4 regions of the Rossellomorea oryzaecorticis genome follow, and region 1 is predicted to be linked to each of the others. Evidence: riboswitches for the same ligand, from Rfam matches in the RefSeq annotation. Region 1 holds a riboswitch; each other region holds the start of a gene.
What was found. Region 1 has a riboswitch for S-adenosylmethionine ahead of metK (methionine adenosyltransferase). Riboswitches for the same ligand answer to the same signal wherever they lie in the genome.
Positions count from the first base shown of each region.

Region 2: another riboswitch for S-adenosylmethionine. It lies ahead of ACKA06_RS02315 (2,3-diketo-5-methylthiopentyl-1-phosphate enolase); the one in region 1 lies ahead of metK (methionine adenosyltransferase).
Region 3: another riboswitch for S-adenosylmethionine. It lies ahead of ACKA06_RS08730 (methionine biosynthesis PLP-dependent protein); the one in region 1 lies ahead of metK (methionine adenosyltransferase).
Region 4: another riboswitch for S-adenosylmethionine. It lies ahead of ACKA06_RS19700 (Na+/H+ antiporter NhaC family protein); the one in region 1 lies ahead of metK (methionine adenosyltransferase).

Region 1 is NZ_JBJOSA010000014.1:3,270-6,426, forward strand. It holds gene pckA (phosphoenolpyruvate carboxykinase (ATP)) at 1-1,106, opposite strand, end outside; SAM riboswitch class I at 1,437-1,577, shown strand; gene metK (methionine adenosyltransferase) at 1,803-3,002, shown strand.
Region 2 is NZ_JBJOSA010000002.1:30,345-33,501, forward strand. It holds gene ACKA06_RS02305 (carbon-nitrogen family hydrolase) at 1-429, opposite strand, end outside; gene ACKA06_RS02310 (pyridoxal phosphate-dependent aminotransferase) at 542-1,720, shown strand; SAM riboswitch class I at 1,783-1,890, shown strand; gene ACKA06_RS02315 (2,3-diketo-5-methylthiopentyl-1-phosphate enolase) at 1,981-3,157, shown strand, end outside.
Region 3 is NZ_JBJOSA010000005.1:234,437-237,593, reverse strand. It holds gene ACKA06_RS08740 (tryptophan--tRNA ligase) at 1-269, shown strand, start outside; gene ACKA06_RS08735 (zinc-dependent alcohol dehydrogenase) at 324-1,457, opposite strand; SAM riboswitch class I at 1,843-1,945, shown strand; gene ACKA06_RS08730 (methionine biosynthesis PLP-dependent protein) at 2,038-3,157, shown strand, end outside; gene metC (cystathionine beta-lyase) at 3,152-3,157, shown strand, end outside.
Region 4 is NZ_JBJOSA010000027.1:32,419-35,575, reverse strand. It holds gene ACKA06_RS19705 (MFS transporter) at 1-902, opposite strand, end outside; SAM riboswitch class I at 1,171-1,275, shown strand; gene ACKA06_RS19700 (Na+/H+ antiporter NhaC family protein) at 1,360-2,676, shown strand; gene ACKA06_RS19695 ((S)-benzoin forming benzil reductase) at 2,722-3,157, opposite strand, start outside.

The DNA.
Region 1 (3,157 bases):
AGGAAGTGGTACATTGCCTGTTCTTTTGTCAGTTTGCTGATCGGAGGCAGTACGCCGAATGCATCCGCAGTCAGGAATACGATTGTATTAGGGTGTCCGGCCACGCTTGGCTCCACGATATTTTCCATTGCCTGGAGCGGATAAGCGGCACGGGTATTTTCTGTTAAACTGTTATCCTCATAATCCGGAATGCGTGAATCGTCATCAAGCACGACATTCTCAAGGACTGATCCGAATCGGATGGCATCGAAGATTTGAGGCTCTTTTTCACGGGTCAGCCCGATGCATTTTGCATAGCAGCCGCCTTCGATATTGAATACGCCGTTCGGCGACCATCCGTGTTCGTCGTCTCCGATAAGACGGCGGTTGGGATCTGCCGATAAAGTCGTCTTCCCGGTTCCGGAAAGTCCGAAGAATAAGGCAACATCGCCTTCGCGGCCTACATTCGCCGAGCAGTGCATGGAAAGGATATCGGCTTCAGGGAGCATGTAGTTCATGACTGAGAAGATTGACTTTTTCATTTCTCCTGCATATTCAGTCCCGCCGATCAGGACGATGCGTTTTTCAAATGAAACAATGATGAATGTTTCCGAGTTGGTGCCGTCAACCGCGGGATCTGCTTTAAAGTTAGGGGCAGAAACGATCGTGAATTCGGAATTGTGAGAGATTAGCTCCTCCGCACTTGGACGGATGAAAAGCTGGTGCGCGAAAAGGTTATGCCACGCAAATTCATTGATCACCTGAATCGGCAGTCTATGTTTTGGATCTGCGCCTGCAAACCCGTTGAAGACGAATACTTCTTCTTTTTCTTTTAAGTATGCAAGGACTTTATGATATAATTTATCGAATGATTCAGCGGAGATTGGCTGATTGACAGATCCCCAATCAATCTTATCTTTCGTAGTAGGCTCCTCGACGATGAATTTATCTTTAGGAGAGCGCCCTGTATATGTTCCAGTTTCAGCTCTTACCGCACCCGAAGAAGTTAAAACGCCTTCATTTCTATGGAGAACTTTTTCCACTAATTGTGAAACAGACAGTTGATTTTTTATGTTTTGACCGTTAAGTAATTCTGTTAACTCATTAGACATGCTCACTGAATTCATTAGAACCCTTCCTTTATATAAATTTAAATACCTTGTATCTTTTCAAAAATAGTATAACACAATTAATTTATTAGTCTATACTATTTAGTCATTTTTTATATTGTGACTTAAACTTGTAACATTTTCCTTAAAATCCGCACCTTATTTCTCCTTATTAGAGCAGTTTATGCTTGTCCACCGGAAAATCATCATGCATTTACCCATGGTTGTTATGTTTCTTCTTATATATTTGAGTCGTTTATCCAGTCGGATTTACCGGGAATCTTTTCATACTAAAAAACATTTGACACTCTTGAGTATTTAACGTTATTATTGTACCTTGAACGGATACTCTTATCCTGAGCTGGTGGAGGGAGCAGACCCTATGAAACCCAGCAACCTGCTAAATAGATAGTGGGTCCTTCTTATTGAAGGATCCCATGAAGCGAAGGTGCTAAACTGAGGCAAGGTGGATACCTTGAACGATAAGAGAGAAAAGGCGCGGCTATGATCTGAAACCTTTCCTCTTTGTGCTTTTTAGAGGAAGGGTTTTTTCTGTTTTTATAGTCTGCATAATTAGTTAAATCTCAGGTTTTATATAAGGGCCTTCCTTATAAAAAAACCATGTTTACTTCATACTACTTAGGGAAATGAGTACCGTATCTGTTTATTTGTTTTGCCGGTAAAGCCGGCAATTACGCTTAAGGAGGAACCTTGATGTCAACTAAACGTCGTCTGTTTACATCTGAGTCCGTAACTGAAGGACACCCAGATAAGATTTGTGACCAAATCTCTGATTCAATTCTTGATGCCATTTTAACGAATGATCCGAATGCCCGCGTGGCTTGTGAAACATCTGTTACAACAGGCCTTGTGCTTGTTGCAGGTGAAATCACGACGAGTACGTATGTGGACATTCCGAAAATCGTCCGTGAAACGATTCGCGGGATCGGCTACACTCGTGCAAAATATGGTTTCGATGCCGAAACTTGTGCTGTATTGACATCAATCGACGAGCAGTCCGCAGATATCGCCCAGGGTGTAGACCAGGCGCTTGAAGCTCGTGAAGGGCAAATGTCCGATGAAGAAATCGAAGCGATCGGTGCAGGGGACCAGGGGCTGATGTTCGGATTTGCGTGCAACGAAACGAAGGAGCTTATGCCGCTTCCGATCTCGCTTGCTCACAAAATATCCCGTCAATTGACTGAAGTCCGTAAAGAAGAAGTTCTTCCTTACCTACGTCCGGACGGTAAAACCCAGGTAACTGTTGAGTATGATGAAAACGATAAGCCTGTGCGTATCGACACGATCGTCATCTCTACACAGCATCACCCTGAAGTTTCACTTGAACAGATCCAGCGCAACCTGAAGGAATATGTCATCGATCCGGTTGTACCGAAAGAACTGATCGACGAAAACACTAAATACTTCATCAACCCGACTGGCCGCTTCGTCATCGGCGGACCTCAAGGGGATGCAGGTCTTACAGGCCGCAAGATCATCGTTGACACGTACGGCGGTTATGCACGCCACGGCGGCGGTGCCTTCTCCGGTAAGGATGCAACGAAGGTTGACCGATCTGCAGCTTATGCAGCACGCTATGTTGCGAAAAACATCGTGGCAGCAGGACTTGCTGAGAAATGTGAAGTCCAACTGGCGTATGCAATCGGTGTAGCTCAGCCTGTTTCGATCTCAGTCGATACATTCGGAACGGGTAAAGTTTCGGAGGATGTATTGGTTGATGTGGTTCGCAATAACTTTGACCTTCGCCCGGCAGGAATCATCAAGATGCTCGACCTTCGCCGTCCGATCTACAAGCAGACAGCTGCTTACGGACACTTCGGCCGCAACGATCTTGATCTTCCTTGGGAGCGTACGGACAAAGCTGAAGCATTGAAAGCAGAAGCTCTTAACTAATAGCAGGTATAAAAAAACCAGCACCTTTACGGGTGTTGGTTTTTTTGATGGAATTCCTTCGGGTAGGGGATGAAAGGAATATGTGGGTGAAGAGTGCGGGTTGAAAAGCAGAGCGAATGCAGGATTTGTCGTATTTTGCAGATTGGTCGATATAT
Region 2 (3,157 bases), on a different contig from region 1:
GCCGGCCATCACTGTATCCAGTATTTTGAACAGGCCGTCTTCCTTACCTGGGAGAAGATAATGGTGTTCATCCATCAGCTTGAATAGGTGAAGTTTGTTATACTGCTTAATGATGTTACCGCTGCTGTCGGCAACAAGGAGGGTGTTTGACACACCATCTGCTGTTTTCTTTGCAATCGAGCCGCCGACAATATGAATGGAATATCGGGAAGAAAGATCTGAAAGAAATGCAGAAATGTCTCTTGCATCTTCATCAGCGATTTCACCGATTCTTGTTAAGTCATAACCGGTCGTCCACAATTCAGGAAATACCACGATATCGCAGTCTGCTTCGACGGCTTTCTTAACCCACATCTGAACCCGTTTTTTATTTTCATCAGGGCGGCCAAATGTGATATCCATTTGTGCCAGTCCAATCTTCATACTCAAAGTAACACCTCATTTTTGAAATTTTCACTTTACAATCATTACTTTACGTTATATCATTTGTGACTAGAATTTGAAAGTAAATAATTTTCTAAAAAGTGCAGAAGGTGAAAAGATGACAACCTTTAAAAAAGCAGAACGAATCAACTCACTGCCGCAGCAATTTTTCGCGTCGCTTACTGGGAAAGTCCAGGAAGTGATGAAACAAGGGCACGATGTAATCAATTTGGGTCAGGGAAATCCGGATCAACCGACACCTCCGCATATCGTCGATGCGATGATAAAGGCGGTAAACTCGCCGGACAACCACAAATATTCCCCATTTCGGGGGTTGGATTCATTCAAGGAAGCCATCTCGGTTTTTTATAAGCGGGAGTATGGTGTGGATATCGATCCACAGGAAGAGGTTGCCGTGTTGTTTGGGGGAAAAGCAGGACTGGTTGAACTGCCTCAATGTCTTCTGAATCCTGGGGAAACGGTGTTGGTACCGGACCCGGGGTATCCGGATTATCTTTCAGGGGTATCCCTGGCAGAGGCCAGAATGGTGACAATGCCGCTCATAGAAGAAAATCAGTTCCTGCCTGATTATGGAGATATAACATTGGAGGAAAGGGAAAAGGCCAAGCTCATGTTTTTGAACTATCCAAATAACCCCACAGGAGCGGTTGCCTCCCGAACATTTTTTGAAGAGACGGCAGCTTTTGCAAAGAATCACGGGATTTGCGTTGTGCATGATTTTGCATATGGTGCCATCGGTTTCGATGGGAAAAAGCCTGTCAGTTTCCTGGAAGCCGACGGGGCAAAAGACACGGGCATTGAAATTTACACACTCTCTAAAACCTATAATATGGCAGGATGGAGAGTGGGCTTCGCAGTCGGGAATAAAAGTGTGATCGACGCTATCAATATCTTGCAGGATCACATGTATGTGAGTCTTTTCGGTGCTGTCCAGGAAGCGGCAGTGGAGGCTTTGCTCGGTTCCCAGAATTGTGTGGAAGAACTGGTGGCTTCCTATGAATCCAGAAGGAAGACATTTATCAACGGACTGAGGGAAATCGGATGGGATGTAAAGGCACCGGCTGGTTCATTCTTTGCCTGGCTGAAGGTCCCTGAAGGTTTCTCATCTGTGGAATTCTCAGATTTTCTTCTTGAGGAAGTCAATGTGGCAGTAGCACCCGGAGTGGGATTTGGTGAATATGGAGAAGGGTATGTGCGAGCAGGATTATTGACCAGTGAAGAACGCCTCTCTGAAGCCGTGAAGAGAATTGAAAATTTAAAATTATTCGATAAATAGATTGACAGAAATGAAAAATGATGCCATAATCCAACTGAAATTAAATTAATAGCAAATGATTTTTCTTATCAAGAGCAGGCGGAGGGACCAGCCCTATGAAGCCCGGCAACCGACTTTTAAAAAAGCACGGTGCTAATTCTTGCAGCATTATTTTTGCTGAGAGATAAGACAGAGTATTGTATAAAAACCTCTTCTTATCGAAGGGGTTTTTTTGTTGAAAAGTTGCGTTAAAAGAACATACATGATCGGAGGAAGCGTGAATGAGTGAAGTGATTGCAACATATGTTTTGTCCGGAAAGAGCGGTACATTCGAGAAGAAAGCGGAAGGAATCGCACTTGGACTGACGGTAGGTTCATGGACAGATCTTCCCCAGTTGGAACAAGAACAATTAAGAAAGTACAAAGGAAGGGTAGTGGAAATAAACGAACTGGAAAGCGATACGGCAGAAATTCGAATTGCGTATCCATCCGGTAACTACTCAAACGATATACCTGCCATCCTGACGACCGTCTTTGGCAAACTTTCTCTAGATGGCCGAGTGAAACTGACGGATATTGAGTTTTCCGATGATTTAAAGAAAGCATATCCCGGGCCAAGGTTCGGGATTGGAGGAATCAGGGAAAAAGTGAATGTTTTCGACAGACCGCTTCTAATGAGTATTTTTAAAGGGGTGATCGGAAGAGATCTTGATTACCTTCAGTCACAGCTGAGAGCTCAGGCACTGGGTGGTGTGGATCTGGTAAAGGATGATGAAATCCTGTTCGATAATGAATTGACGCCATTTGAAGAAAGGATAAAGGCCGGCACCAACATTCTTCGAGAGGTTTTTGAAGAAACAGGGGCCCGCACTCTCTACGCAGTCAATTTATCCGGACGGACAGCCACATTAAGGGAAAAAGCAAGAAGGGCGAGAGAACTTGGGGCTGATGCCTTATTGTTCAATGTGTTTACATATGGACTGGATGTACTGCAGGAGTTAAGGGAAGATGAAGAAATCAGCCTTCCTATTATGGCCCATCCTTCTTTTTCCGGTGCTTCAGCTGCATCCCCTCAATACGGGGTGAGTTATTCTTTGTGGCTTGGTAAATTTTTAAGGATGACCGGCGCAGATTTATCTTTATTCCCTTCTCCTTATGGAAGTGTGGCATTAGACAAAAAACAAGTGTTGGCCATCAGGGATGAATTAGTTAAACCTGATGAATTCAATGAGACATTCCCGGTTCCTTCCGCAGGGATTCATCCAGGGCTGGTACCACAGTTGATTGCTGACTTTGGGCATGAGTGTGTCATAAATGCAGGGGGAGGAGTGCATGGCCATCCGGATGGTGCTGCAGGAGGAGGGAAGGCCTTCCGGCAGGCAATAGAAGCTGTATTGGATGGAACGACTCTTGTTGAGGCGGCATTTGCAAATAAAGAATTGGATGAAGCCCTCAAGT
Region 3 (3,157 bases), on a different contig from region 1:
TTTCGTTATATAAAGAATTTGCGTCAGAAGTTAAAGCAGATGAGATGAAGAACCGGTTTCAATCCGGTATCGGATGGGGAGAGGCCAAGAAAGAGCTTTTTGAAGTCATGAATGAGTTTTTGGAAGAGCCTCGTGAAAAGTATCGTGAATTGATGGACTCTCCTGAAAAGCTTAATGAAATTTTAATGGATGGTGCTGAGAAAGCAAGAAAGAAAACGAGACCATTCTTGCAGGAGGTGAAAAGGAAAATAGGGATTCTTCATTCATGACATTAAAAATACAAGCTGCCGATCTAGTTGAATGGCAGCTTGTATAATATAGGTTTATGGTTTTAATATCACCTTGATATTGCCGTCCTCTTTCTTATCGAAAATCTCGTATCCACGCGCTGCATCTTCAATGGGAATACGATGGGTAATAATATCAGTCGGGTCAAATTCTTTGTTTTCGATCATATCGTACAGTTTTGGCATAAGGTGTATGACTGGGGCCTGTCCCATTTTGATGGAGACATTTCTGCTGAAGAAGTCCCCTATTGGAAAACGATTTGCTTCTGTGGCATAAACACCTGTCAATTGCACGGTACCGAATTTTCTTACCGATTGAGAGGCCGTTTTTATCGGGCTGATGGTCCCGAATTGATTATCGAAATCAGATCCGAATGTTTGATCAGGTGGAACGGTCCCGTCCATTCCGACACAGTCAATCACAACATCAGCGCCTCCCTTTGTATATTCATGGAGGACAGAACCGATATCAGGGGTCTCCTTGAAGTTATACGTTTCAGCATTATTTGTGCGTTTAGCGTGCTGGAGCCTGTGATCGACCTGATCGACTGCGATTACCCGCTCGGCTCCTTTCAGTTTAGCGAATTTCTGGGCCATCAACCCAATTGGTCCGCTGCCAAGGACAATGACCGTATCGCCTTCTTTCACTCCGCTGTTCTCTACGCTCCAATAAGCTGTAGGAATGACATCCGAAAGGAAGAGGACACTCTCATCATCAAGACTGCTGGACTCGGGCACTTTGAACGAAGTAAAGTCTGCATAAGGGACCCGAAGGTATTCTGCCTGACCACCCGGATAGCCGCCGTTCATTTCTGTAAACCCAAATAACCCGCCGACCTCTCCATGAGGATTTGAGTCGTCACATTGACTTTCCATCTGATTCTTACAGAAGAAACACTCTCCGCATCCGATATTGAAAGGGATGACTACACGATCGCCTTTCTTTAAACTTTTAACATTCGAACCTACTTCCTCTACAATCCCCATCGGCTCGTGCCCCACTACGTAATCTTGTTCAGGCTCGATTCCGCCGTGATAAAGATGAAGGTCAGAACCGCAGATGCCGCTTGCAGTAATCCTCACAATCATATCGGTATTCTCTTGAATATCAGGAGTTTCAACTTCTTTTACCACCATTTGTTCTTTCCCTTGGAAAGTTACACCTTTCAAGCAAATCACATCCTATCTAAGTATTTCTATACATTTAGACTTTAAGTAGATACTTTAAACATTTCTTATTGAATCTCATTTGTAACCTAAAACATTTTTGACGTGAAATGACGAAGTATTCATAATTTTCATTGACATTTAATAAAGTATGTTGTAAGTTATGAAGAAGTTATTTTAATAAAGTTTTTGGAGAAAGCTCTTTTCGCATACTTTGTTGCTCAATACACAAGAAAATACCGGAACTTTGGTATTTTCTGATGTTCGTCCACCTGTAGATTAACTTGAATTCGAAAAGAGCACGTATACAAGCAACATTCAGGCTACTAGTCAATTTACGAAAAGCAACAATCTTTTAGAAAACATCCTTGTAGAAAAACTAAATAGATTCTTATCAAGAGAGGTAGAGGGACTGGCCCGGTGACACCTCAGCAACCAGCATGGCGCATGGTGCTAATTCCAGCAAGTTGATTCAACTTGGCCGATAAGAGGGAGAATGAATGATGAAGCCTTCTTATATTGCATAAGGGGGCTTTTTATTTTATACCCCTTTTCATTTTACTGAGAAAAGGAGAGGCGAAAAGTGAGTAAACACATTGATACAATCCTCGTACAATCCGGTAATCGTACAGACAGCAGGACAGGTGCAGTCAGTCCGGCAATATACTTATCTACTGCATATGAGCATCAGGGAATCGGAAAATCTACTGGATTTGATTATTCCCGCACAGGAAATCCAACCAGGTTCATTTTGGAAGACACATTAGCCCAGTTGGAGGAAGGCAGGAGGGCCTTTGCGTTCAGTTCCGGTATGGCAGCCATCCAGGCAATATTGAATTTGTTTTCCTCGGGGGACGAACTGATTGTTCCCGAAGATCTGTACGGCGGCAGCTATCGGCTTTTCCTTCAGTATGAGAATCAATACAATATCAAATTCCATTTCGTCGATACAGCAGATGAAAGCAGAATAATTGAGAAGATAAATGGAAGCACGAAGGGCATCTTCCTTGAAACACCAACCAATCCGCTTATGAATGAAGCGAGTATTTCGACCGTTTCTTCCGTTGCAAAGGATAACGGCTTACTGCTGATTGTGGATAACACCTTTTACACCCCAATCCTGCAAAAGCCAATAACAGAGGGGGCAGATATTGTCGTCCACAGTGCCACAAAATATTTAGGCGGCCACAACGATGTGCTGGCGGGTGCGGTCATTGCACGAGACGAGGATCTCGGAGAAAAGATATACACAGTCCAGAATTCCATTGGAGCAGTCCTTTCACCGTTTGACAGCTGGCTTCTGCTCCGCGGTATGAAAACGTTGAGTTTGAGGATTGCGCAGCATGAAAAAAATGCCCGCGTCATCGCAGAATATCTGACGAATCATGAGTGTGTGACAGATGTCCTGTACCCGGGCAGAGGAGGGATGTTGTCCTTTAGGATTTCAAGAGAAGAGTGGGTCGGTCCCTTCCTTGAAAAATTGAAAGTCATTACATTCGCGGAAAGCCTCGGAGGCGTTGAAAGCTTCATAACTTATCCAGCCACCCAGACACATGCTGATATTCCCGTAAAAGAAAGGAATAAAATCGGTATTTGCAATCGTCTTTTACGTTTTTCTGTTGGAATTGAAAATGTCGGGGATATCATTGCTGATTTGGACAATGTTTTTAATCAACTAAAAGGAGAGGTGCTTACTCATGAGT
Region 4 (3,157 bases), on a different contig from region 1:
ATGACAGCAGAGCTGTATACAAGCCACAGGCTCGGTTCAGTGAAATAAAAGAGCCAGCGGATCATGGAGGCAGCTCCTGCGAGGGCCGCGACCGACAAAAGTCCGAACCTGTCGATCCAGCTGCCTGCGATTCTCATGAACGGAACTTCCGATAATACAGCAATCAAGAATGCGAGCCCTATCCCTGCATATGTCCCGCCCGAATCTTCGACGAATAATCCGAAGTATGTATTATTGGCGAGATTCGGTCCGAATACCATGAAGGTGACGACCAGGAATATGAGGAATTTTTTCAGTCCGAACAATTCTTTCATACCCGCTTTCAAATCGAGCTTGGCCGAGGCTCGTTCCTTTGGGAACCGGAAAGCAAGTACAGCCGACAGCACCAGACATATGAAGAATGTATAGAAAATGATAGTCGGGCCGATGAACCCTTCGGACAGTTTTCCCATCACATATACCGCGACACCAAAGCCCAATGAACCAAATAATCGTATATTTCCATAATTATATTTCACTTTACTCGTATATTTCAGGCTGATACTGTCAGAAACGGGTATGATCGCGCTCTGGAAAACAGCGACAAGGATGGCTGTCAGGAGAATCCCGTAATACAGGTCAGTCACCAGGTATCCCAGTGCAAAAATCCCCGCAACAAGTGACGTAAAAGAGAGTACCTGGGTCGGACGGTTTGTCGTGTCGCTCACCATCCCCCAGACCGGCTGAAAGAAGATCATCATGATGGGTCCGATCGACATGATGGTCCCGATCTGGTAGCCATTCAAACCGACACTTTCACTTAAATAGACGCTTAACAGCGGGTATAGACTGCCCACCCCAAAAAAAGTCAAAAAATAAAAGCCTTGCAAAGTAAAGACTTGATTACGCACCGTTTTTTCCACTTCCGTATCCCCCAGATGTTTTTTTATCCCTATAATACTAGACCTATTTTAGAAGATTGTAAATCCTTTTTATGGATAAAAAAAGACCCTGCGTCTTTCGTCCATTATAAAGGATCCTGTTAGCATAGGGCTTCCCCGGATTGGATCGAATGGACTGGAAATCTTTTATAGTCCCATTAAAAGAATACGGACAAATTTACGTTTGACTTTTTCTCTTAAACGCCTTAAAGTATGTAAGTATAATTTTTAAATGAATATAAACGTATTCTTCTTATCCAGAGAGACGGAGGGACTGGCCCTGTGATGTCTCGGCAGCGGACTCATTTTGAGTGCTGTGCCACATCCAGCAAGCATGATGCTTGAAAGATAAGGGGAGAGTTTCTTTTAATGGAAACCTCTTCTTACCCAAGAAGAGGTTTTTTATTTTCCAACACCATATGCCAAAGGAGTTGTTCAAATGTTTAACGAAAAAGGAAATTTTCTGGCGTTACTGCCATTAGTCATATTTGTTGCACTGTTTCTCGGTGCGGGAATCATTTCAGGTGATTTCTACGCATTCCCGGTACTCGTTTCCATTATTATCGCAGCCGTAGCGGCACTGCTTATGAACCGTAAAGAGTCACTGAATGCAAAAGTGGAACGCTTCGCCAAAGGGGCGGGACACCCTGATATCATGATCATGGTGTTCATCTTCCTATTAGCAGGGGCATTCTCCGGAGTCGCTGAAAAAATGGGTGCCGTTGATTCAACGGTGAACCTGGCTTTATCTGTACTTCCGGAAAATTTGATTATCGTTGGTTTGTTCATCATTGCAGCATTTGTTTCATTATCCATGGGGACCTCAATGGGTACGATCGCAGCGCTTGCGCCGATCGGTGTGGGAATCAGCAACGGCACTGACATCAGCATGCCTATTGCCATGGCAACAGTCATCGGGGGTGCGATGTTCGGTGATAACCTCTCCTTCATTTCCGATACAACAATCGCGGCAGTGCGCACGCAGAAAACAGAAATGAAAGATAAGTTCAAAGTGAATTTCTTCATCGTCCTGCCTGCTGCCATCCTGACGATGCTCATCTTGTTCTTTATCACGGCAGGCAATCAGTCTGCGGTTGAGGCAGGAACGTATGACTGGGTGAAGATCCTCCCTTATCTCGGTGTCATCATCGGGGCATTGGCAGGACTAAATGTGTTCGTGGTGTTATTCGGAGGCATCGTTCTTTCAGGCATCATCGGGTTAGCCGATGGAAGCTTTACCCTTTCGAGCTATTTTGGAAGCGTCGCTGACGGAATGACAGGTATGGCAGAAATCGTCATTCTTTCCGTCCTGATCGGAGGCGTTGTAGAACTGATCCGGTATAACGGCGGCATTCAGGCGCTGCTTTATCTTGCAACACGCAAGATCCGCTCGCCAAAAGGAGCCCAGCTTGCAACTGCAGGACTTGTAAGCTCAACAAATCTTTGCACTGCGAATAATACAATCTCTATCATCATTGCGGGTCCGCTTGCGAAAGAAATCGGTGATAATTACGGTGTCGACGCACGTAAATCGGCAAGTATTCTCGATATCTTCTCCTGCTCCGTGCAAGGCCTGATCCCTTATGGAGCCCAGGCGCTGCTCGTCGCAGAAACAGCGGGAATCTCTCCACTGAGCATCATTGCATATGCTTTCTATCCGATCCTGACAGCAGTATGCGGATTGGCTGCGATCCGCTTTGCGCTGCCGAAGTTCACGCGGGCAAAAGCGCCAAAGGCAAGCACAGCACGCTCATAATATAAAAAGAGACAAAACCGATTAAGGATTTGTCTCTTTTTCTTTTTATAACAAGTCATTCACGTGATACAATTTGCCGGACTCCACGTCTTTTTCCGTTACAAGATCCACAAGGGCGCCAGCTACTGTATCCGCACCCCTCAGCATCCCCTGCTCCTTGTATCGCTTGAAGTTTTCTACATCTGCGAAAGCTTCTTCAGAAGAAGAACGGATGGTGCCCTGCATATCCGTGTCCATCACTCCCGGACTGAACGCAATCACTTTGTGGCGGCTGCCCATTTTTGAAAGTTCAAGACTGACGGTTTCGGTCAGCATATTGATGCCGGCCTTCGTGGAACAATAGGTACTCCACCCATAGACTGGCCTGCTCCCCGCCCCGGAACTCACATTGACCATGATCAGCTTGCTTCTATCAGATTCTTGCAAGGCTTTCAGCATTTCATTTGTAACAATCATGGGGGACAGCAGATTGACATTCACG